DNA from 3 places in the Enterobacter sp. CFEC122 genome. Region 3 is predicted to be linked to each of the others. Evidence: predicted binding sites of a transcription regulator. Region 3 holds the regulator's gene; each other region holds the start of a gene.
The links. Region 3 encodes Fur, which represses iron uptake genes when iron is present. Its sites were predicted from a motif close to ATAATAATGAGAACNACTATCAA; they were not measured.
Positions count from the first base shown of each region.

Region 1: the regulator Fur is predicted to act here: its motif matches at 1,996-2,018, upstream of efeU (iron uptake transporter permease EfeU).
Region 2: the regulator Fur is predicted to act here: its motif matches at 1,839-1,861, upstream of gpmA (2,3-diphosphoglycerate-dependent phosphoglycerate mutase).

Region 1 is NZ_JBRIQR010000001.1:365,820-369,085, reverse strand. Features, by position in the region: gene efeO (iron uptake system protein EfeO) at 1-1,066, opposite strand, end outside; gene efeU (iron uptake transporter permease EfeU) at 1,107-1,940, opposite strand; gene ACVCAM_RS01705 (NupC/NupG family nucleoside CNT transporter) at 2,192-3,266, shown strand, end outside.
Region 2 is NZ_JBRIQR010000001.1:31,559-34,824, reverse strand. Features, by position in the region: gene galK (galactokinase) at 1-646, shown strand, start outside; gene galM (galactose-1-epimerase) at 640-1,680, shown strand; gene gpmA (2,3-diphosphoglycerate-dependent phosphoglycerate mutase) at 1,887-2,639, shown strand; gene aroG (3-deoxy-7-phosphoheptulonate synthase AroG) at 2,701-3,266, opposite strand, start outside.
Region 3 is NZ_JBRIQR010000053.1:21,362-24,627, forward strand. Features, by position in the region: gene ybfF (esterase) at 1-56, shown strand, start outside; gene ybfE (LexA regulated protein) at 185-472, shown strand; gene fldA (flavodoxin FldA) at 628-1,158, shown strand; gene fur (ferric iron uptake transcriptional regulator) at 1,450-1,896, shown strand; gene chiQ (ChiQ/YbfN family lipoprotein) at 1,988-2,314, opposite strand; partial or broken gene ACVCAM_RS23940 (OprD family outer membrane porin) at 2,362-3,266, opposite strand, start outside.

The sequences.
Region 1 (3,266 bases), on a different contig from region 3:
CTTTCAGCGCGTTACGGTCGGCATCGGTCAGCTTGTCGTAGGTTTCAAAGCCGTCTTTGGTACGGTACTTCGCCAGAATGGTGTCGACCTTTTTGAAGTTGGCGTCCACCTTGGCCAGCAGTTCGCCGTTCTCTTTCTGCAGCTGAGGACGCAGCAGGTTAACAATTTTCTGCGCGCCGTCGACGTTAGCCTGGAAGTCCCACAGATCGGTATGGCTGTAGCGATCCTCTTCACCGCTGATTTTGCTCGCGGCCACTTCTTCAATCAGACCGGCCGCGCCGCCCACCACTTTAGACGGCGGGAAGGCCAGCTCGCTGATGCGCTTTTGCAGCTCCAGCACGTCGCTGTTCAGCTGCTCAGCGTATTTCTCCATCCCTTTGGTGGTGTTGTCGCCAAACAGGGCTTTCTCCAGACGGTGGAAACCGGTGAATTTCGGATCGGCGGCCTTCTGCTCGAAATCATCTTCACGGGCATCGATGCTGCCATCAAGGTCAGAGAACAGCTCGGCGATCGGCTCGATGCGCTCGTAGTGCTGACGGGTTGGCGCATAGAGGGATTTCGCTTTTTCGATATCCCCGGCCTTCACCGCATCGGTAAAGGCTTTGGTTGCCGTCGCCAGCTCCGCCGTCTCTTTCGTGACGTACGCCTTATACGCGGTAATTGCATCGCCCAGGCTCAGCACCGCAGCGCCTTTCGCCGCATCGGCCGTCGCTTCACCTTTGACGATGAGCTTCCCTTTCGGGTTGGTCAGCAGGCCGCAGGTCATCTCATACTCGCCCGGCTGCAGGTTGGCGGTCATCTTCTGGCTAAAGCCAGGGGCGATATTTTCACGCTCTTCCACCACCAGAACGCCTTTCAGGATCTCCCACTCCAGCGCCTTCTGGCTGTGGTTCTGAATAATAAACTGGGTTTTACCGCTGTTCACCGTGAGGGTCATCGGCTCACACTGCTTGTCGTTGACGGTGACCTTAACCTGTGGAACATCCGCGCCCCAGGCGGAGAATGCAGAAGCGAACAGCGCGGCAATGCCTGCGCATAACGCACTACGACGGAACTGAATTGCCATGACTCTTCCCTTTAAAAGTATATTGTCACTAAATCAAAAATTACGGCGCAACGCGCGACGCCTGCGTGCCGGTACGCGGCGGCATGGCGAACAGCACCAGCGCCGGAACCAGATAAATGAAGTACATCGCCACCTCGCTGACGCTCGGCGTTTCCTGATAGCCGAAGATACCTTCGAGCAGGGTGCCGGTCAGAGAGTGCGTGGAGAGAACGTTGCTGAGGTCAAACGCCACGTCCTGGAAATGGTTCCACAGGCCCGCTTCATGGAAGGCGCGAATCGCCCCTGCCGCCAGACCCGCCGCCACCAGCAGAATAAACAGGCTGGTCCACTTGAAGAAGGCGCCCAGGTTCAGGCGGATACCGCCCCAGTACAGCAGGAAGCCGAGCACCACGGCCGTGGCGAGGCCCAGCACGGCCCCCAGCGGCGGCCAGATCCCCACATCCTGCTGAAACGCCGCCAGCAGGAAGAAAACAGACTCCAGCCCTTCACGCGCGACGGCGAAAAAGACCATCATAATGAGCGCCCAGCCGTGGTTGTTCCCCTTCTGCAGCGCGTTATCCACCGCCTGCTCCAGCTGCACCTTCACGTTACGCGAGACTTTACGCATCCAGAACACCATCCAGGTGAGGATCACCACCGCAATCACGGCGACGATACCTTCAAACAGCTCCTGCTCTTTCTGCGGGAACTCGCCGGTGGTTTCGTTAATGAGAATGCCCAGGCCCAGGCAGAGCGCCGCGGCAAGGAATACGCCGACCCACATGACGCCAATCCAGCGCCCGCGCTGGGTTCGCTTCAGATAACTGGCGATGAGGCTCACGATAAGGGCGGCTTCGAGCCCTTCACGTAACATAATGAGAAATGGAACAAACATGCCGACACCTTAAATGTTTATCACGGTCAACTGATGCAAAGAAAGGTAAATTCTTGTGATAGTGATTATCATTACGACGGAAAGAAAAACAAGCGAAATGTGCGGTGTTTTGATGACGAGTTGTAAACGCAAAGCCTGATAATAGTGACGTACGTAACGTTCAGGTTTATAAGTTATAACGAAAATGCCCATTTACGCTGATTCAGGGCTGTGGCTAAATATCCGCCTCACAACCTAACTGAAAATAAACCATGTTTAAAATTGTCCATTTCCTGCTGGCGCTGGTGATTATTCTTGCGCTCGCCTGGCTTACGAGTTTTGACCGCCGGAAAATTCGGGTTCGTTTTGTTTTACAGCTGATTGTTATTGAAATTGCGCTGGCGTTCTTTTTCCTGCACGCCGAAAGCGGGTTATTCCTGATTAAATACGTCTCAGGATTTTTTGAGTCACTGCTCAAATTTGCTGGCGAAGGCACCAATTTCGTCTTTGGCGGTATGGGTGAAAAAGGGCTGGCGTTCATTTTCCTCGGCGTGCTTTGTCCGATTATTTTTATTTCCGCGCTGATCGGTATTCTTCAGCACTGGCGGATCCTGCCAATTTTTATTCGGGTAATCGGTACGCTGCTGTCAAAACTGAACGGTATGGGCAAGCTGGAATCCTTTAACGCGGTGAGCTCGCTGATCCTCGGCCAGTCGGAAAACTTCATTGCCTACAAAGGCGTGCTGGGCGATCTCTCCTCGCGTCGTCTGTTCACCATGGCGGCCACGGCCATGTCGACGGTCTCCCTGTCGATTGTCGGGGCGTATATGACCATGCTCGACGCCAAATATGTCGTCGCGGCGCTGATTCTCAACATGTTCAGCACCTTTATTATCCTCTCAGTCATCAACCCGTCGCGCCCGGAAGCGGAACCGGATGTTAAGCTCGAAAAACTGCATGAATCCCAGAGCTTCTTCGAGATGCTCGGCGAGTATATTCTGGCCGGTTTTAAAGTGGCGATGATTATTCTGGCGATGCTGATTGGCTTTATCGCGCTTATTAGCGCCGTTAATGCCCTCTTCTCTAGCGTATTTGGCATGAGCTTCCAGCAGATCCTGGGCTATGTATTTTATCCCCTGGCGTGGCTGGTAGGGATTCCGCTAAGCGATGCCTTAAACGCGGGCAGCATTATGGCGACCAAGCTGGTGGCGAATGAATTTGTGGCGATGATTGAGCTGCAGAAAATAGCGCACCAGATGTCCCCGCGCGGGCTGGGGATTTTATCCGTCTTCCTCGTCTCGTTCGCGAACTTTGCCTCCATCGGCATCGTGGCCGGGGCGATTAAGG
Region 2 (3,266 bases), on a different contig from region 3:
CAACTGCGGCATCATGGACCAGCTGATCTCCGCGCTGGGCAAAAAAGAGCACGCGCTGCTGATCGACTGCCGCTCGCTGGGCACCAAAGCCGTACCCCTGCCAAAAGGCGCGGCTGTCGTGATCGTCAACAGCAACTTTAAGCGCACGCTGGTGGGCAGCGAGTACAACACTCGCCGCGAGCAGTGCGAAACCGGCGCCCGCTTCTTCCAGCAGCCCGCCCTGCGCGACGTCACGCTCAATGAATTTAACAAAGTGGCGCACGAGCTGGACCCGATTGTCGCCAAACGCGTTCGTCACGTGCTGACGGAGAATGCCCGTACCGTTGAAGCCGCGTCCGCGCTGGCGAAAGGTGACCTGAAACGCATGGGTGAACTGATGGCGGAATCTCACGCCTCCATGCGCGATGATTTTGAAATCACCGTGCCGCAGATCGACACCCTGGTGGAGATCGTCAAAGCGGTCATTGGCGACAAAGGCGGCGTGCGCATGACGGGCGGCGGTTTTGGCGGCTGCATCGTTGCGCTGGTGCCTGAGGAGCTGGTCCCTGCTGTACAGGACGCCGTGGCGAAGCAGTACGAAGCAAAAACAGGTATCAAAGAAACCTTCTATGTTTGCAAAGCATCACAAGGAGCCGGACAGTGCTAAACGAAACACCTACCCTCGCACCGGATGGTCTGCCGTATCGCCTGTTAACCCTGCGCAATCGCGCGGGGATGGTGGTTACGCTCATGGACTGGGGTGCAACCCTTCTTTCAGCACGCGTACCGATGCCGGACGGCAGCGTGCGCGAAACCCTGCTCGGCTGCGCATCGCCCGAGCAGTATGTTAATCAGTCTGCCTATCTGGGTGCATCCGTAGGGCGCTATGCGAACCGCATCGCGAAGAGCCGTTTTGAACTCGACGGCGTGCAGTACACCCTGCTGCCAAGCCAGGGTGAGAACCAACTGCACGGTGGCCCGGACGGGTTTGATAAACGTCGCTGGAAAATTGTTCGTCAAAACGACGGCGAAGTGCTGTTCTCGCTGGATTCGCAGGACGGCGATCAGGGCTTCCCGGGTAACCTTATCGCCTCCGCGCGCTTTACATTGACCGACGACAACCGTATCGCCATTGAATACCGTGCGACGGTCGACAAGCCGTGTCCGGTCAACCTGACCAATCACGCGTACTTTAATCTGGACGGTAACCAGTGCGACGTGCGGAACCACAAGCTTCAGATCCTGGCGGATGCGTATCTGCCGGTTGATGAGATGGGCATTCCGTACCAGGGCCTCAAAGACGTGAGCGGCACCAGCTTTGACTTCCGCAGCGCGAAATCCATCGCCCAGGATTTCCTGAGCGATGACGACCAGCGCAAGGTGAAAGGCTACGACCACGCGTTCCTGCTACAGGCTAAAGGCGATGTGAAACAACCTGCCGCACAGGTCTGGTCCACCGATGAGAAGCTGCAGATGACGGTTTATACCACCGCTCCTGCCCTGCAGTTCTACTCAGGTAACTATCTCGGCGGCACGACGGCGCGCGAACACGAAGAGTACAGCGACTGGCAAGGGCTGGCGCTGGAGAGCGAGTTCCTGCCGGACAGCCCGAATCATCCGGAATGGCCGCAGCCGGACTGCGTGCTGCGCCCAGGTGAAGAGTACGTTAGCGTGACGGAATATCATTTTATTCCACATTAATATTCAGCCCTCCCTCCGGAGGGCTTTTTTCTGTGCGCCTTGCTGAAAATAGCGCCGATCGCAGACAAAATCATAACCCTGGATTCACAAGCATCTTACACTCAGAGACTATTTTCGCTATGGTTAGGGTTAAGCGTTGCTGCTGGCACGGCCACGGCAATATAATGAGAATTGTTATCATTCTAAAAATGCTTGAGGAGTAAGAGATGGCTATTACTAAGCTGGTTCTGGTGCGTCACGGCGAAAGCCAGTGGAACAACGAAAACCGCTTTACCGGTTGGTACGACGTTGACCTGTCCGAGAAAGGCGTAAGCGAAGCAAAAGCAGCAGGTAAACTGCTGAAGGAAGAAGGCTTCAGCTTTGATTTTGCTTACACCTCTGTGCTGAAACGTGCCATCCATACCCTGTGGAACGTGCTGGACGAACTGGACCAGGCCTGGCTGCCGGTTGAGAAATCCTGGAAACTGAACGAGCGTCACTACGGTGCGCTGCAGGGCCTGAACAAAGCGGAAACCGCTGAGAAATACGGTGACGAGCAGGTTAAACAGTGGCGTCGCGGCTTCGCGGTCACCCCACCAGAGCTGACCAAAGATGACGAGCGCTACCCGGGCCACGACCCGCGTTACGCGAAACTGACCGACGCTGAGCTGCCAACCACCGAGAGCCTGGCGCTGACCATCGACCGCGTTGTGCCTTACTGGAACGAAACCATTCTGCCACGTCTGAAAAGCGGCGAGCGCGTGATTATCGCCGCTCACGGTAACTCCCTGCGTGCGCTGGTGAAATACCTGGACAACATGGGTGAAGACGAAATTCTCGAACTGAACATCCCAACTGGCGTACCGCTGGTGTATGAGTTCGACGAAAACTTCAAGCCAATCAAACACTACTACCTGGGTAACGCGGACGAAATCGCAGCGAAAGCGGCGGCCGTTGCGAACCAGGGTAAAGCGAAGTAATTTTCGCTGACCATAAAAAAAGCGCGGAACCGTCCGCGCTTTTTTATTTGAGCCGTCAGAATTAACCGCGACGCGCTTTCACCGCATTCGCCAGCTGGCGCAGGATGGCGTCGGTGTCATCCCAGCCGATGCAGGCATCGGTCACGCTCTTGCCGTACACCAGCGGCTCGCTGCCTTCCAGGTTCTGGTTACCTTCAACCAGATGGCTTTCGATCATCACCCCAATTACCGCCTTCTCACCGCCGGCAATCTGCTGACAGACGTCTGCGCCCACTTCCATCTGCTTTTTAAACTGCTTGCTGGAGTTGGCGTGGCTGAAATCGATCATCACCTGCGGTGGCAGCCCGGCTTTTTCCAGCCCGACTTTGACTTCGGCCACATGCTTTGCGCTGTAGTTCGGCTCTTTGCCGCCGCGCAGAATGATATGGCAGTCACCGTTACCGCTGGTGTTAACGATGGCGGAGTGGCCCCATTTGGTCACGGACAGGAAGCAGTGCGGTGCGCCCGCTGCGTTGATGGCGTCGATAGCCACCTTAATGGTGCCGTCAGTGCCGTTTTTGAAGCCAACCGGACAAGAGAGACCGGACGCCAGCTCGCGGTGAACCTGAGATTCAGTAGTGCGGGCAC
Region 3 (3,266 bases):
AACCTGACGCCGTGCTGCGCGCCATTCGCCGCTATCTTGCTGATACTGCAAATTGATTAAAAAGAGAGCGACTGGAAGGCTGCGGGCTTCCAGTCGTTGGCGCGCCGTTTTTGGTGATGTATGATGGCGCGCTTATCGCCCGGGCATTAGCAGGGCGGCGTGTTTCCCCCGAAGTCTCAGAATCATGGCCAAAGAACAAACGGACCGTACGACACTAGATCTGTTCGCGAATGAGCGTCGCCCGGGACGACCGAAGACGAATCCGCTTTCGCGCGATGAACAGCTGCGTATCAATAAACGCAATCAGCTTAAACGCGATAAAAATCGTGGGCTTAAGCGTGTCGAACTGAAGCTCAACGCCAACGCGGTCGATGCGCTTAACGAGCTGGCCGACGCGCGAAATATTAGCCGCAGCGAGCTCATTGAAGAGATGTTGATCGCCCAGCTTGAGATGCTGCGCAGCCAAGCATAAGTCTGAAAATTCCCTTAATTACCCTTTTCATGTAGCACAGAGTGCAGTCCTGCGCGATAGCTGTTTCCGCAGGGTTGCCAGTTCTGCTATTATTGCCCTTATCCGTGGCCGAATTGCGCCACCATACTATTAAGTTTCAAGAGGTTATTTTACTCATGGCAATCATCGGCATTTTCTTTGGCAGTGATACCGGCAATACCGAAAATATCGCGAAAAACATTCAAAAACAGCTCGGTAAAGACGTTGCTGATGTGCATGACATCGCCAAGAGCAGCAAAGAAGATCTCGAAGGCTATGACATTCTGCTGCTGGGTATTCCGACCTGGTACTACGGCGAAGCCCAGTGCGACTGGGATGATTTCTTCCCGACGCTGGAAGAAGTGGACTTCAACGGTAAGCTGGTTGCCCTGTTTGGCTGTGGCGACCAGGAAGACTACGCCGAGTACTTCTGTGACGCGCTGGGTACCATCCGCGACATCATTGAGCCGAATGGCGCTGTGATCGTCGGCCACTGGCCAACCGCCGGTTACCACTTCGAAGCGTCCAAAGGCCTGGCCGATGACGATCATTTCGTGGGTCTGGCCATCGACGAAGACCGTCAGCCAGAACTGACTGCAGAGCGCGTCGAGAAATGGGTTAAGCAGATCCGTGAAGAACTGCACCTGGACGATATTCTCAACGCCTGATTTTTATCGCGGCGCAACGGCGGTTGCGCCCGCGCACCAGGTCAAACCGATTAAATTAATTGCTACAATCTTTTAACTTTTTCGCCCAGACCTGTACAATGTCTCCCTGATAAAATGTGGTTTTCCACCGAGCAAGTTTGTTGGTGATACCCCATTTTTATAAGCATATTTTGCCTGAGACTTGCAGTTTTCATTTAGCCATGGCAGTTCTATAATGAGACGCATTATCCCGGGTGCATTTTCTGTCACTTCCTACAGAAGTGAATCGTTTAGCAACAGGACAGATTCCGCATGACTGACAACAATACCGCATTAAAGAAGGCTGGCCTGAAAGTTACGCTTCCTCGGTTAAAAATCCTCGAAGTGCTTCAGGGTCCAGACAATCACCATGTCAGTGCGGAAGACCTTTATAAACGTCTTATCGACATGGGTGAAGAGATTGGGCTGGCTACCGTCTATCGCGTGCTGAACCAGTTTGATGACGCGGGCATTGTCACCCGTCATAATTTCGAAGGTGGTAAATCTGTCTTCGAACTGACCCAGCAGCAGCACCACGATCACCTGATCTGCCTCGACTGTGGCAAGGTCATTGAATTTAGCGATGACTCTATCGAAGCGCGCCAGCGTGAAATCGCCGCGCGTCACGGCATCCGTCTGACCAACCACAGCCTGTACCTTTATGGTCACTGCGCTGAAGGCGATTGCCGCGAAAATGAACATGCGCATGACGCAAAATAAGTGAGTGTTCATACTCTGAGCCAGCCGTAAGGTTGGCTTTTTTTTGCCAGAAAAAAGCCCTGTGGCACAGTGCCACCGGGCGTAAAGCAACTTATTTATTATTATTGCGTATCTCGTTCCAGATCTTATCGCAACGCTTCGCCACTTCCTGATCGTTACCGGTTTTACGTGCCTGGATACAGGCCTGGTAATCCATCACGCGGACATTCTCCTGCGTCGCGAACTGCTCGTGCGCTTTCTCTTTCTTCAGCACGTTCAGCACGCTCTGGCAGGCTTCAATTTTCTCCGGCGATCCTTCCGCAGTATTAATGCAGGCGCTGTAGGCCTCCTTGAGGCGGGAGTCCTCTTTCGGTGCCTGAGTCTGGGCACACGCCACCAGCCCCGATGCCAACAGCGCGACGATTACGATTTTTTTCATCATTTGCAGTCTCCGGTCCGGCGGGATCTAACCCGCCGGACGATTCATCAGAAGATGGTGAACGGTGCGATAACCATGAATTTCACGTCACGTTCATCCTGGAAGATGTTGCCGTAACCGCCCGCGTAGCTCGGGATATCGGAGTGGTTGTCGTACTGGGTGAAGTGCAGTTTGAACATCGTGCCTTTCGCGCGGCCATCCTGCAGGGTATAGATAGCATCCAGGCTGTAGGAAGACTCTTTCAGGCGATAGTTTGGATCGTAGTAAGCATCCGGTGTTGCCATGTCGGCAGGTTTTGCATCCCAGGCGTAAGCGTAAGAAGCGCCCACGGCCCAGCCCGGCAGGTTCCAGTTTTTCAGGTCATACATCGCGCCGAAGAAGACCGCTTTCTCACCGTCGGCGTTGAAGTCGGAGCGGTTATCCCACCAGATATCAAGACGACCGTTGGAGGAAGCATAGGTCGGGGTCATACGCTGCAGGAAGTAGCCCTGCTGCCCTTCCGCTTTCACCCATGTGCCTTCCAGACGTAAATCAACCTGACCGACCTTGTAGCCGAAGGTTAACGCCTGCAGCCACGCGGTGCCGTCGTAGATATCATTGACGCCACCGTTACTGACTTTGTCGCGCGTACCGTAGAACTGGTAGCTGGTACTCAGCGGGCTACCCGCAATATCAAACTTATAGCTGGCCTTGGCAAAGTATTGATCGATATAGCCTTGCGCCTGGCCGAATGCCGCTTCGAGAACCAGATCGTTTTTGAAGTCGTATTTCGCACCCAGCGAGTGGAGGTAATCGACTTTGGTTTTCTTATCGTTCTGGTAGAACTTGTCCATTTCAATGTGCCACGGTGCTTTGTACTCGTTGGTCCACATATAGGAGAAGCTCAGCGCACCTGCGTCACCGTAGTCAAAGTTAGCCCCGGCTTCTGCACCCTGATAGGTACCCGGCATAA